DNA from 2 places in the Veillonella tobetsuensis genome. Region 2 is predicted to be linked to the other one. Evidence: a T-box and tRNA genes for the amino acid it is inferred to sense, from the RefSeq annotation. Region 2 holds a T-box; the other holds one or more tRNA genes.
The links. The T-box of region 2 lies ahead of thrS (threonine--tRNA ligase). A T-box ahead of a tRNA ligase gene usually reads a tRNA of that ligase, here a tRNA-Thr.
Positions count from the first base shown of each region.

Region 1: it has a tRNA-Thr gene. The T-box ahead of thrS (threonine--tRNA ligase) is inferred to sense a tRNA for this amino acid. The anticodon was not compared.

Region 1 covers NZ_PPDF01000008.1:137,540-145,089, reverse strand. Annotated here, with positions in the region: gene hypB (hydrogenase nickel incorporation protein HypB) at 1-286, shown strand, start outside; gene VTHSUH11_RS03835 (hypothetical protein) at 286-1,620, shown strand; gene brxF (BREX-3 system P-loop-containing protein BrxF) at 1,647-2,111, shown strand; tRNA gene VTHSUH11_RS03825 (tRNA-Thr) at 2,524-2,599, shown strand; tRNA gene VTHSUH11_RS03820 (tRNA-Tyr) at 2,610-2,694, shown strand; tRNA gene VTHSUH11_RS03815 (tRNA-Met) at 2,700-2,775, shown strand; tRNA gene VTHSUH11_RS03810 (tRNA-Thr) at 2,808-2,883, shown strand; tRNA gene VTHSUH11_RS03805 (tRNA-Met) at 2,889-2,965, shown strand; gene tuf (elongation factor Tu) at 3,189-4,376, shown strand; gene rpmG (50S ribosomal protein L33) at 4,647-4,796, shown strand; gene secE (preprotein translocase subunit SecE) at 4,837-5,058, shown strand; gene nusG (transcription termination/antitermination protein NusG) at 5,070-5,606, shown strand; gene rplK (50S ribosomal protein L11) at 5,707-6,132, shown strand; gene rplA (50S ribosomal protein L1) at 6,209-6,919, shown strand; gene rplJ (50S ribosomal protein L10) at 7,094-7,550, shown strand, end outside.
Region 2 covers NZ_PPDF01000007.1:73,082-80,631, forward strand. Annotated here, with positions in the region: gene VTHSUH11_RS02645 (DASS family sodium-coupled anion symporter) at 1-537, shown strand, start outside; gene VTHSUH11_RS02650 (MFS transporter) at 614-1,819, opposite strand; gene thrS (threonine--tRNA ligase) at 2,036-3,946, opposite strand; T-box leader at 4,020-4,251, opposite strand; gene VTHSUH11_RS02660 (hypothetical protein) at 4,431-5,423, opposite strand; gene VTHSUH11_RS02665 (DUF4911 domain-containing protein) at 5,463-5,792, opposite strand; gene VTHSUH11_RS02670 (peptidase U32 family protein) at 5,794-7,035, opposite strand; gene VTHSUH11_RS02675 (O-methyltransferase) at 7,035-7,550, opposite strand, start outside.

The DNA.
Region 1 (7,550 bases), on a different contig from region 2:
ATGCCCTGCAGAATTCGATATAGGTGAGGCTGTGAAAGTCACAGTGTTGTCTGTTACAGAAGGTGAAGATAAGCCCTTAAAATATCCACTTATCTTTAAAGAATCAAAGGCTATATTGCTCAATAAGATTGATCTTTTACCATATGTACCATTCGATAAGGAAAAGGCAATCAAAGATATTCGTAATTTAAATCCTCAAGGCCAAGTGTTTGAAATCAGTTGTACCGTTAAAGATGGTCTGGTACCATGGTTAACATGGCTTAGAAAACAAATGGAGAGTCGATAATGAAAAAAATCTTATCTCATGCAGCATTGACTATAGCCGTGCTAAGTGCAATGGGAACTGTATCGGTAGGGGCTGTTGATGCGGAAACAACGGTGCCAGAAATCAAGAATACTATAGTTGTTGTGAAAGAACCTGCTGCAGATAGTCGCTCAAAAAGTGGATGGCTAGCTGAACAATTAGCAGTTACTGCTTTTGGTGATTCTTTGCAATATTGGCAGGCTGCTAGCGAAAATGATGGTGTTATGCCACAGGATTCAAAAAATAATTTAGCTGATATAGGACATTCGTATACATCTAATAATTTACCAGCTCTTGGTGTAGAAGATGACTACAGTTTAGCTTTGAAATCGGACGAGGATACTGCGAGTGTAGGTCCTGTATATCGCGTTGGTGATGTATATAAGCCTAGTGCTACTACTAAAAAGACCGTGAAAGGTGTATTTACAACGTATCATGAAAAAGATATGGATATAACGGTGTATACTGGACCGGATAAATCACGTCTAGAAGGGAATCAGTTGCGTGGACAAGGTGCTACGTACTTATTTCCTGTAGGTACTATTACTAATTTACATACTACAGAAAAAGGCTTGGTTACTGTTCGTGATATTGGTGTAGGTAGTTCCCGCATGGAGATGATTTTCTCTTATGGTAGTCCTAATGCGATGTGGCGGAACCAATCCGATGAATCATATATCTTTTTATATGAAGGTCATGCGGAAAATTCATGGACAGAAAAAAAGGAATTTACTTCTCTCGTAGCGAATACAAATAATAATAGCCAATCTCCAGATTCTATTCAAAACGGAAAATCCTATGTGGCTTTCACCGTTAAAAATAATGTGATAGAGGCTGTTGATATTTTGGATGGACAGGTTTGGACCCGTTTCGGATTGCCAAAGGCTCCGATGTATCATTTCCATGCTGGGCAATTGAGTGACGATGATTTTGTGTTGCGTGGTTTACGATTGAATCAACATTTTGTGAATGATGCAGATGCAGAGTGGAGAACTCAAGGAATGCTATTTGGTGCTACATTCATTGGCTATAATGAGTATGGCGTTAGCGTAGATGATAAGTCGCTTATTAATCGTGTGTTGTTAAACGTCTATACACCGACACGTCGTGGTATTGCCATGGGCGATACAAAATATCTATTGCTATTCGTATATGGTATGCCGACGCGTATAGTGGAGTCTGCAACAAATACAGGCACTGCAACGGTGTATGAGTATAAAAATCCAAGGTCGAGTAATTCTTATTTACAGTTCGCCTTAGATGATAAAAATCAATATATCAAATCAGTGATGTTATCTGACCGACCTGTTAAGTAGGTCATCTTAAGTGAGGAGGCAAGGATATGGTTACTGTACAAGATGTGAAAGAACGGTGGGAACAAATTCAAAATGGTGATGAGCGTATATTGTTCATCGTTGGTGGCCCTGGTTCTGGTAAAAGTTTGTTAATTCGTGAGTTATCAGAGCAAAAAGGGTGGAAATATTTAGAAGCCAAACAACTTATTGAAGAAGAATTTTTGTTGGTTCCTCGTGATGAACGTCCAAAACTTGCAGAAGATGTTATTCGCCGTGCATTAAGTCGTAGTGATACGGAAGTACTTCTTTTAGATGGTATTAATGTATTATTTGCTCCTATTTTAAACTTAAATCCTCTTGAACTATTAAAGACCATTAGTAAAACATATCCGATTGTTGTAGGTTGGCGTGGTCATCTTGAAGGTGATCAATTGTACTTAGAACACAATAATGATTCAAAACATGCAGTGGTTACTATTACAAAACCTGAGCGTGTCATGGTTATTGACTAATTACAGTTATATTGATTGATGAGGGCATTATATATTGCCATGAGTTATGACCGCATATAAAAAGGTGGGTGGATATCATGGATTAATATATAATTGCCCTTATTTTAGGTGTTGTAGAAGGTATAACAGAGTGTATTCTTGTGGTACCTTAACCGTTCGTCTTTATCTACTTTTGGATATTATAGAATTATAGTGGCTATATTAGCGATTATGTACCTGTATTTATGATTTCCTATGAGGAAAAAATGAAATTGAAGAAAATTCAAAAAAATACTTGCATCGAAAAAACTTTCATGATATATTGATATAGCACTAAGGGACACCGCAATGAACGAAAAAACTTTAAAAAAGTTTTTAAAAAGTTCTTGACACTTAGTGAGGCGGATGTTACAATACATTTTGTCGTAATGATGCTGGCGTAGCTCAATAGGTAGAGCAGCTGACTTGTAATCAGCAGGTTGTGGGTTCAATTCCTATCGCCAGCTCCATTTTATTTCTGGAGGGATTCCCGAGCGGCCAAAGGGAGCAGACTGTAAATCTGCCGTCTTCGACTTCGAAGGTTCGAATCCTTCTCCCTCCACCATCTATAGCGGGGTGGAGCAGTTGGTAGCTCGTCGGGCTCATAACCCGAAGGTCGCAGGTTCAAGTCCTGTCCCCGCAACCACAAATATTCGCAGTGAAGTGAACGTTCATTGTGCTGGTGTAGCTCAGTCGGCAGAGCGTATCCTTGGTAAGGATAAGGTCACCGGTTCAATCCCGGTCACTAGCTCCATACATGGCGGCATAGCTCAGTTGGCTAGAGCAATCGGTTCATACCCGGTGTGTCCGCGGTTCAAATCCGTGTGCCGCCACCATTAAACCTCACGTTGGTGAGGCTTTTTTTATATCTATATTTAAATAATGAATCATATCTAACTACACACATTTGTAACTTAGATATGATTTTTTGTTTATTGATCTTTATAGATTATGATATAATATTCTGTAGGAATGTATATTCCGTTGATTAAATTAGGTTATTATATTATAGTATTACTATAAAAGTATTTTGTTTTTGTGAAGGAGGATTATTTCCTAATGGCAAAAGAAAAATTTGAACGTACGAAACCGCATGTTAACATTGGTACTATCGGTCACGTTGACCATGGTAAAACTACTTTGACTGCTGCAATCACAAAAGTATTGGCTGAAAAAGGCCAAGCTGACTTCCAAGATTACAGCATGATCGATAAAGCTCCAGAAGAACGTGAACGCGGTATCACAATCAACACTGCACACGTTGAGTACGAAACTGCTAACCGTCACTATGCACACGTTGACTGCCCAGGCCATGCTGACTATGTTAAAAACATGATCACTGGTGCGGCTCAAATGGACGGCGCTATCTTGGTATGTTCCGCAGCTGATGGCCCTATGCCACAAACTCGCGAACACATCTTGTTGGCTCGCCAAGTTGGTGTTCCTGCAATCGTAGTATTCTTGAACAAAGCTGACATGGTTGACGACGAAGAATTGATCGAATTGGTAGAAATGGAAGTTCGTGAACTTCTTTCCTCCTATGAATTCCCTGGCGACGAAGTACCTATCGTTGTAGGTTCCGCTTTGAAAGCTTTGGAAGGCGATGCTCAATATGTAGCTAAAATCGACGAATTGATGGACGCTGTAGACTCCTACATCCCAACACCAGTTCGTGATACTGACAAACCTTTCTTGATGCCTGTGGAAGACGTTTTCACAATCACTGGTCGTGGTACAGTAGCAACTGGCCGTGTTGAACGTGGTCAAGTAAACGTAGGTGACACTGTAGAAGTAGTAGGCTTGAAAGAAAAAGCTGACTCCTACGTAGTAACTGGTCTTGAAATGTTCCGTAAAACTTTGGATTCTGCAGTAGCAGGTGACAACGTTGGTGCATTGCTTCGTGGTGTTGACCGTAAAGACATCGAACGTGGTCAAGTATTGGCTAAACCAGGTTCCATCAAACCACACACTAAGTTCAAAGCAGAAGTATACGTTTTGACTAAAGAAGAAGGTGGCCGTCATACTCCATTCTTCTCCAACTACCGTCCACAATTCTACTTCCGTACAACAGACGTAACAGGTGTTGTAAACCTTCCTGAAGGTGTAGAAATGTGTATGCCTGGCGATAACGTAACAATGGATATCGAATTGATCACTCCAATCGCTATCGAAGAAGGTCTTCGTTTCGCGATCCGCGAAGGTGGCCACACTGTAGGCGCTGGCGTAGTAACAGCAATCGAAGGTTAATCTTCATAATTGAATCATAGATTCTAAAAAGGGACCCTGTGGGGTCCCTTTTTTATGCATAATAAAAATGAAGAAAAGGCATGGACTTCTTTCTAGACAAAAAATATCATTCTTTGTTATACTATCCATGTCAGGCAGATGTGCCTGGCTTTTTTGAGTTGCTTAAAATCTTGACATCGCTTGCTACGTATGATATAGTTTTTTAGTATGTAGTCGAGTGTTTTCGAGTACAAGAGACAAGTTAGTAAATATAAAGCGAGGTGTGTCCGGATGCGTAATGCCATTACTTTAGCTTGCACAGATTGCAAACAACGTAACTACCAAACGAACAAGAATAAGAAAAACAATCCTGATCGTATTGAAATGATGAAATATTGCAAATTCTGCGGTAAACATACATTACACCGTGAAACAAAATAATCTTATCATTCATTACCTGTTGATTTGAGGATGTGAACAAATGGCAAAGTCTAACTCAGCAGTTCAACAACGTGGCGGTTTTGGTAAATTCTTCCGCGGTGTTAAGGCTGAACTGAAAAAAGTAGTCTGGCCAACAAGAAAAGAGCTCATCAATTACACAATTGTAGTATTTTTGGTAACAATCTTTATTGCCTTACTCATCTATGTGTTTGATGCGATTTTTGCTCAACTAATTAATATGTTGTTGCGGATTGTTGGATAGGGGGCCATTACATGGAAGCAGATAAGAAGTGGTATGTAATTCATACCTATTCAGGCTACGAAAATAAAGTTAAAACCACTCTAGAACTTAAGGTTCAATCTATGGGTTTGCAGGATGTAATTAGTAGAATACTAGTACCTCTTGAAGATGAAATAGATGAAAAAGATGGGGTTAAAAAAGTAGTAAAACGTAAAATTTTTCCTGGGTACGTATTGGTTGAGATGGAAGTTAACGACCGCTCTTGGTATGTTGTGCGCAACACACCAGGTGTAACGGGTTTCGTTGGTTCCGCTACAAAACCAGTTCCACTTTCTGATTCCGAAGTAGAACATATACTTAAGTCTCAGGGCTTGGATAAGAAACCAACAATCAATGTCGATGTAGAGGTTGGTGAAACGGTTCGCATTACATCCGGTGCCTTTGAAGATAGACTAGGTGTTATTACCGAAATTAACCCTGAAAAAGGAACATTGAAACTTAATGTAGAAATGTTCAATCGAGATACAGAGGTAGAGGTAGAGTTTTCTCAAGTTGAAAAAGCTCTTTAATATATAAATATAACTCTAAAAGAGCAATCGATTTTGGTTGCCAGTGGGAGGATATTTATCCGTTACCACCACAGTATAAGCATAGGAGGTTTAATTACCCATGGCTAAGAAATTAGTTAAACAAGTAAAACTACAAATTGAAGCCGCTAAAGCTACTCCAGCACCACCAGTTGGTCCTGCACTAGGTCAAGCAGGCGTTAATATCGTTGCTTTCACAAAAGAATTCAACGAACGTACTGCTAAACAAGCTGGCTTGATTATTCCAGTAGTTATTAATGTATATGAAGATCGTAGCTTCGACTTCATCACTAAGACTCCACCAGCTGCAGTATTATTGAAAAAAGCTGCAGGTATCCCAAAAGGATCTGGTGTACCTAACCGTGATAAAGTAGCAAAAGTAGGTCGCGATAAAGTTCGTGAAATTGCTGAATTGAAAATGCCTGACTTGAATGCTAACACCGTAGAACAAGGTATGCGCATGGTAGAAGGTACTGCTCGCAGCATGGGCATTGAAATCGTTGACTAATAAGCGTACGACTTGCGCATAAGGCGCAAATCGGTGGGAGGGAATTCCCGTTTGACCACATAAGGAGGATATTATAATGGCAAAAGTAGGTAAGAAATACGCTGAAGCAGTAAAACTTATTGAAGCTGGTAAGTTCTACGAACCAGTAGAAGCAATTGAGTTAGTTAAGAAAACTGCAACTGCAAATTTCGATGAAACAGTTGAAATCGCTTTCAACTTGAATGTCGACCCTAAATACGCTGATCAACAAGTTCGTGGTGCAGTAGTATTGCCTCATGGTACTGGCAAAACTAAACGCGTTCTTGTGTTCGCTAAAGGCGACAACATTAAATTGGCTGAAGAAGCTGGCGCAGATTTTGTAGGTTCTGAAGAGTTAGTAGCTAAAATCCAAGGTGGTTGGAGCGACTTTGACGTAGTAGTTGCTACACCAGACATGATGGGTCAAGTTGGCCGTCTTGGTAAAATCTTGGGTCCTAAAGGCTTGATGCCAAACCCTAAAGTTGGTACAGTAACTCCAGATGTTGCTCGTGCAGTAAACGAAATCAAAGCTGGTAAAATCGAATACCGTACTGATAAAGCAGGTATCATTTCTTGCTCTATCGGTAAAGCGTCTTTCGATGATGAAAAATTACTTGACAATTACCGTACAATCGTTGATACTATTATCAAGGCTAAACCTGTAGCAGCTAAAGGTCAATACATTAAATCTGTAACCTTGTCCGCTACAATGGGCCCTGGTGTGCCTTTGAACGTGTTCAAATTGAGCAACGTTACAAAAGAGCAATAATCACATATGTCTCTTAGCTGTAGACGGCTGGTATGTATAATGGATGAAAATCCGCCCGCTGAGGCTGACACTAGAACAACCTAGGACTAGTTCGACCTCATCGCGTGCGATGGGGTCGTTTTTTACGCTAAGATAGTACATAGAGCACCACAAAATCTATAAGGAGGTAATCTAATGGCTGTCACTGAATCAAAAAAAGCAATTGTTGCTCAAATGAAAGAAACTCTTTCTGAAGCAAAAGGTGCTGTATTGATTGGTTACTCTGGTTTGACTGTTGCGCAAGCAACTGATCTTCGTCGCAAAATGTTGGCTGAAGGTGTTGAATACAAAGTAATCAAAAATACTTTGACTCGTATCGCTGCAAACGAATTGAATCTTGAAGGTTTCTCTGAGCATTTAGAAGGTCCAACTGCGTTGGCTACTTCTAAAGAAGATGCTGTTGCACCTGCTCGTGTAATCGAACAATTCATCAAAGCTACAGACAAAGAAGTTGTAACTGTAAAAGCTGGTATCGTTGAAGGCGAAGTTATGGACGCAGCTGGCATCAAAGCAATTGCAAATCTTCCAAACCGCGAAGGTATGCTTTCCATGTTGCTTTCCGTATTGCAAGCTCCTGTTCGCAACGTTGCAT
Region 2 (7,550 bases):
GTAGCTGTCGCATTATTCTTCCTTCCTAAAATAGGGATTATGGACTGGAAATTTGCTCAACCAAATATCGATTGGGGTTCCATCGTTATGTTTGGTGCTGGTATTGGTCTTGGCTCCGTATTACTAAAAACAAAAGCAGCTACTTGGCTCGCTCAAGTATTCGTGAATGCATTCTCCCTTGAAACAGCCAGCGTATTCTTATTAATTGCGGTTATGGCTGCATTCCTTATTCTAATTCACCTAGGCTTTGCATCTGCTACAGCCCTCTCCTCTGCTATGATTCCAATCGTTATTTCTATCGTTATGGGACATAACGCAGAAGGCCTTAACCCATTAGGCGTAACAATGCTCATGCAATACGCCATCTGCTTTGGCCTAGTACTACCTGTAAACTCACCACAAGGTATGGTGGCTTACGGTACAGACACATTCGACGTAAAAACATTTATGACTACTGGTATTCCATTGACTATTATTGGCTATGTAATGATGCTCGTATTTGCTCTTACATATTGGCACTGGATTGGAATCGCATAATACTATACTTTCATAACAATCATATATAAACCAAAAGGCTCTGTCAGAAGACAGAGCCTTTTCGATATTCACTATATTATTCTAATTCCTTACCTTTAAGTTCAGGGATTAAGAATAGGGTTGCAAGAATATCAAGTACGTAGATAATAGCTAGGAATGCAATTGCTACTTGGAAGGAGTACATAGAGATAATCATGCCTACTACCATTGGGCTAAAACCACCTACAGCACGACCGATATTAAATAGTACGTTTTGAGCCGTTGCACGAGCAGTTGTTGGGTAGGCTTCTGCCATCAAGGCACCGTAGCCACCCATCATACCATTTACAGAGGCGCCTAAAATAGCACCGGCAAATAGCATGGCAGTTGGATCAGATAGTTGAGAATAGATTAAAATAGATGCTACAGCACAGACTTGGAATAGGATGAATGTAGGTTTACGACCTATTTTATCAGCTAAGCGACCAAATAACCAAATACCTACCATCATGCCACAAACAGTAACCGCTGTCCACAAACCGGATTTTGTAAGAGAGAAGCCTAATTGCTTACTTAAGAAATTAGGTAACCAAATCATAATACCGTAATACCCAAAGTTTTGAACAGATGTTAAAATAGCAACACCAATAGATGTCTTTGTAGTTCTTACATCTTTTACTAATAACTTGAAAGAGTTTGTATGTGAATGCTCTTTATCTTCTTTACTTTGTACAAAGATTTCTGGTTCATGTAGTTTCGCACGGAATACCCAAGCAACTAGTGCTGGAATAATGCCAACCATAAACATACCACGCCATCCAATGATAGGAATGAGTAATGGTGTTAACAAGGCAGCAGCCAACACGCCTAATTGCCAACCAAGAGCAACATAGCTTGTCGCTTTTGCACGATGTTGTGCAGGCCAAGCTTCAGCAGCGAGTGCCATACCAATACCAAATTCACCACCTAAACCAATACCGGCTATTGTACGGTAAATTAGAAGATCCCAATACCCTTGAGCAAAAGCACAGAGACCAGTAAATACTGCAAATAGCACGATAGTCCAAGTCAATACGCGAACGCGACCAAATTTATCTGACAAAGTACCGAAGATGAAACCACCAAGTACGGCACCAACCAAGGTCCACGTCACCAAAGAACCTGCTTGACCAGTGGTCAAGCCTAAATCTCCAGAAATCAAGGTTAGCATAAAACCTAAAATCAAGAGATCAAAACCATCCATGGCATAACCAACGGAAGAACTAACGACGGCTTTCCAGCCATATGAATTTACTTCTTTCATAGCATTTCCTTTCGCTACTCACAGGTAACAATTAAAGAGATAGCCCCCACTATACAAATGACTAACTCCTAGACTTAAGTCTAATGAAAGGCTTTAGTATATGGGGGCTAAATTTATATCTGTTTATTTTGATGCATATAAGAAATTAGATCATAACAATTTCAAACATGACAACTCATCCATCAATAATATTGATGGATGAGTCATAATAGTCAATTAGTTGCGTTCTTTGATTTCAATTTTAATAGCATTGAAGAATTCTTCGAATGGTACGGAACCTAATTCGTCACCGCCGTGTTTACGAACGTTAACAGTGCCTTCTTCAACTTCTTTATCGCCTACCACAAGCATGTATGGAACTTTTGCCATTTGTGCTTGACGGATTTTGTAGCCAATTTTTTCGCTACGATCATCCACTTCTACACGTACATAGTCGCGATGCATTTGTTTTGCCAGTTCTTTAGCATATTCAACATGTTTTTCAGAGATAGGCAAGATTTTAACTTGTACAGGAGCCATCCAAGTTGGGAATGCACCTGCATAATGTTCAGTCAAGATACCAATGAAACGTTCCATGGAGCCGAAGCATGCACGGTGAATCATGATAGGGCGGTGTTTTTGACCATCTTCGCCAACGTATTCAATTTGGAAACGTTCAGGCAAGTTCATATCTAATTGAATAGTACCACATTGCCATGTACGGCCCAAGGAGTCTTCGATATGGTAATCAAGTTTAGGACCATAGAAAGCGCCATCGCCAGGGTTAATTACGTAAGGAATACCTTTGGCTTCAATCGCATTACGCAATGCTTCTGTAGCGGCTTCCCAAATTGCATCATCACCCATTGCATTGTCTGGTTTAGTGGACAATTCAACATGGTATTTTAAACCAAATTGGCTGTAAATCCGGTCAAACAATTCGATGACTTTCATCAATTCAGATTGCATTTGATCTGGCAACATGAATACGTGAGCATCGTCTTGAGTAAAGGCACGTACGCGGAACAAGCCGTGTAATGCACCGGATAATTCATGACGGTGAACTAAACCAAGTTCAGCATAACGCAACGGGAAGTCGCGGTAGGAATGCATTTCATTTTGGTACACCAAGATACCGCCTGGGCAGTTCATTGGCTTAATTGCATATTCTTCTTCGTCGATGATTGTAGTATACATATTTTCACGGTAATGGAACCAGTGACCAGATGTTTCCCACAATTGTTTATTTAAGATGATTGGTGTACGAATTTCTTCATAGTCAAATTCATGATGAACTTCACGCCAGAAGTTTTCCAATTCGTTGCGAAGAGCCATACCTTTTGGTAAGAAGAATGGGAAGCCAGGACCTTCTTCTTTGATAACGAACAAGCCAAGTTCTTTACCAAGTTTGCGATGGTCGCGTTTAGCCGCTTCTTCAAGCATGTGAAGGTATGCATCAAGTTCTTCTTTTTTCTCGAATGCTGTACCGTAAATACGTTGCAACATTTTGTTCTTTTCATCGCCGCGCCAGTATGCACCTGCAATGCTTTGTAATTTGAAAGCTTTTACCTTACCAGTAGATGCCACGTGAGGACCTGCACAAAGATCGATGAAGTCGCCTTGCGCATAGCAAGAGATAACAGCATCTTCAGGAAGATCTTCAATTAATTCTACCTTGTAGTCTTCGTTTTTAGATTTGAAGAACTCAATAGCTTCTTGACGAGACATTACGGATTTAGTGATAGGCAAGTTTTCTTTTACAATACGGCTCATTTCCTTTTCGATTTTGCCTAAATCTTCAGGAGTTAAAGTATGTTCCATATCGATATCATAGTAGAAACCTTTATCGATAGCAGGACCGATAGCCAATTTAGCTTCAGGCCATAAGCGTTTAACCGCTTGTGCCAAGATATGAGAAGCTGTATGGCGCAAAGTATGTTTGCCACCATCTTCTTCGAATGTTAAGAACGCTACTTCAGAACCATCTACGAGTTCTTCGCGAAGGTCTGTTAATTCGCCATTTACATTAGCAGCTAGTACTTTTTTAGCCAAGCTGTTAGATAGTTGTTTTACTGCTTCCCCAAGAGTAGTGCCGGCAGCGTATTCCTTTGCACTACCATCAGGTAAAATGATTTTTACATCTGCCATTTTTCTTTCCTCCAATTTATAAACTAGGATAGTCGGTTTTAGGTAATAAAAAAAGACCCTCTATCCCTACAAAACAAGGGACGAAGATCATTCGCGGTTCCACCCTAGTTAACTACCTATACGAATATATATGTATAGTAATTCACTTCATTAAGCCCGATAACGGTGGCGGCCGTATTTGCCTACTTAGGTTCGACAAATCAGTTTAAAGGGGGTAACTCTGATATATGTGTAAGGCATTTCCAGCATCTGCCTCTCTCTGGTACACAGGGATATGAGAATCATGTCCTTTGCATCACTTTTACTCAATCATCTTATCATAGACATTAAAAAATTTCAACTATACAATAAAATCACAACAGGCCTGTACTATCTTGAAAGAGCACCATATCAGCGCACCTTCAAATGTATTACAGGCCTGTAGTATTTCTGGAGAGTGTTAAAAAATCCCACCCTCTGCGTCCAACTTTAGTTTACCACTTCATTATTTTCTTTCAAAATGAGCGGACAACATGGATCCAATCACTTTTTCAATTTTAGCATTTGTAATGTCTGGGCCTTTGAACAAGATTAACATTACATCGTCAGAGTTGTCTTGCTTAGATACCATCAATACGCCGCTACCACGAGCACCATTATCATCGTAGTCTTTTGCAACGATAACCATATTGAGGTAATGATCTTTCATGTATGTGTATACCTTGCTTTGTTTAGCAGAGTTTCCAATGCTGCTAGCCATACCCATGGCACGATTAAATACGATTGTATTTGCATTGTGTGGATTGTTGCGAAGTTGTTGTTTTTCTTCGTCATTAAGTGGCAATAGGTTCACCATCAAGGATTCACCCATGCGGCCACGGAGCATAGCGGGCATTGTTTCACGCACATCGGCCGGAATATCGGTGCTAGGATTCAACTTTAATTCTTTAGGAACAGTCATGTACAATGTGCCTTTGCTATTTTCACCTAACACAGTCTTACTGTTATCGATAGCACCCATTGTAAAAGTATCTTTAATGATTTCCATTTGTACACCCAATGGTTTTTCAGGTACGCCACGGCTAGCCACTTGGATGTCACCAGATTTTGTTTTCTTAATGGTTTCTACGGACCAAGCTGCACCTGGTTTACCTTCATCACTAGGAGAGGTCAAAGCAGCAGGCACTTCTTTAGCACCTGTGAACACATAGGTTTGGGCTGGTACGATTGTATCAGGCGCACCTGCTTTGTTGAATACAGCACCATATAATACATTTGGCACTACAGCAGAACCAATTCGTAAGTTATTGTTTTCTTGGCTTTCAACATCAAAATTGATATTGCCCGCAAAGGTTACGTCTGGATTATGGTTAATAATAACAACAGTGCCTGGTTGTGGAATCATAACAGGACCAGTTGGCGCTGCAAAAGCAGCTGTTGCCATGGATGCCCCAAGAGCAGTTAATACCAATGCGCGTTTTAATACATTACATTTCATTATTATTCTCCTAGATTCGGATAATTCTCTACGCTACGTTTAGCATACTAAAGTAACTATAGGCAGGCTCGATAGAATATCAATAGCCAGTTCTCGTGTGTCAGGTGTACATCTAAGCATACAGCGTCCAGCTGTATCGACAGTAGTCATGACACCTACATATTCATAGCCTTCTAAGATTCGATTGACATAATTTGTATGTTTCGGATCGATGTGAAAGTACAAATAGGATTCCTCCCCTGTCCCTGTATAAACAGTTGGTTCTGGAAAGCCTTGTAACGAGCGAGATGCTACTAAAGGCACTTCATTAGAAGTTCTATAGGCCTCTTCATTACAAGCGGTCATATCAATGGTATGTGACTCCACCATATTAGTCTTCTTTCACCTTGCACTCGCGGCGCATCATGGAATACGGTTCTAATTTTGTATCCATGTACAAGCGAACCTTCATTTGTGCATGAGGTGCTACGTCGATAGGATTACCATCTTCGTCTGTCATTTTTTCAATAACCGCTTCTATAAGGTCACCCTTAGGTTGGCAGAATTCTACCTTATCACCAACCTTAAAGTTATTACGTTGTTCAAGGTCAACATATTTTTCTTCGTCGTTATAACCAAGAACTAGACCAATGAAGTCATGTGTTTGGGTATTCGTAGATTTGCCGTAGTTTTGAGCACTTTCATCAGGACGGCCATCAGCAAAACCATCTGTGTAAGGACGATGAGAAATTTTTTCTAACTCAGCAATCCATTCAGGACGAACGTACCAATTTTCACGCTCTTTCAAGTATGTATCGATAGCCGTGCGGTATACCTTAGCCACCGTTGCACAATAGTGAACAGATTTCATACGGCCCTCTACCTTAAGACTATCGATGCCTGCTTCGTATAATTCAGGAATGCGATGGATGAGGCACAAATCTTTGGAGTTAAAGATGTATGTACCATGTTCATCTTCCTCGATTGGATAGTATTCACCAGGACGATTGGATTCTACAATACTATATTTCCAGCGGCAAGATTGAGAACATTGACCGCGGTTAGCATCGCGTGTACCTGTCATATAGTTAGACAAAAGGCAACGACCAGAGTAAGAAATACACATAGAGCCATGTACGAAAGATTCGATTTCAATGTCTACATTCTTCTTCATCTCTTTAAGGTCTGCTACAGATACTTCACGAGCTGCTACAACGCGTGCTGCACCAAGCTCCTTCCACATTTGTACCGTATGCCAGTTCGTAGTAGATGCTTGTGTACTTACATGAAGCTCAAGACCTGGAGCCACTCGTTTAGCCAAGCTAAAGATACCCATGTCAGCCACAATAATCGCGTCTACACCGATACTTTCAAGAAACTTCAAATAATCCTCAAGGCCCTCAAAATCTTCATTATGAGGGATGATATTACATGTAACATGGATTTTTTTACCATGTTCATGCACAAATTGAACGGCCTCCTTCAATTCTTCGTCGGAAAAATTGGAGTTACCAGCGCGCAAGCCAAATCGTTTACCTGCACAATAAACGGCATCCGCACCATAGCGAATGGCCATTTTTAGCTTGTCCATATTACCTGCCGGACAAAGTAATTCCATAAAATGATCTGCCATTATTTGTTGTGTCCTTTCCACACACTCACACTCATACCATCCCCCATAGGGTAAATGGTGGTGTTAAATAATTCTTTATTTTCTACATATGCCAAATATGATTGTAATCGTTTAACAATCGTTTTAAAGCGATGTGGAGCCTCTTTATCGCCTCGTACATAACCTCTAAACAGAACATTATCTGCGAGGATGACGCCCCCTTCTTTCACATGAGGTAAAATCACCTCTAGTTGACTTAGGTATTGCCCCTTAGGACCATCTAAAAACACGAGATCGTATTCCCCTTTAATCTTAGTTAATACGTCCTTCGCATCCCCCTTAATCAATGTGATTTGATCCTTATAATCAGATTGACCGATATAATATTTCGCCATTTCGTAACGTACCTCATCAAGTTCGATAGACGTAATCCGTCCGCCTTGCTCAATAAGGGGTGCCATCAGTAATGTTGAGTAACCAATGGCGGTGCCCACCTCCAACACAGAGGTGGGCCTGTATAATCCAACCAATTCTTC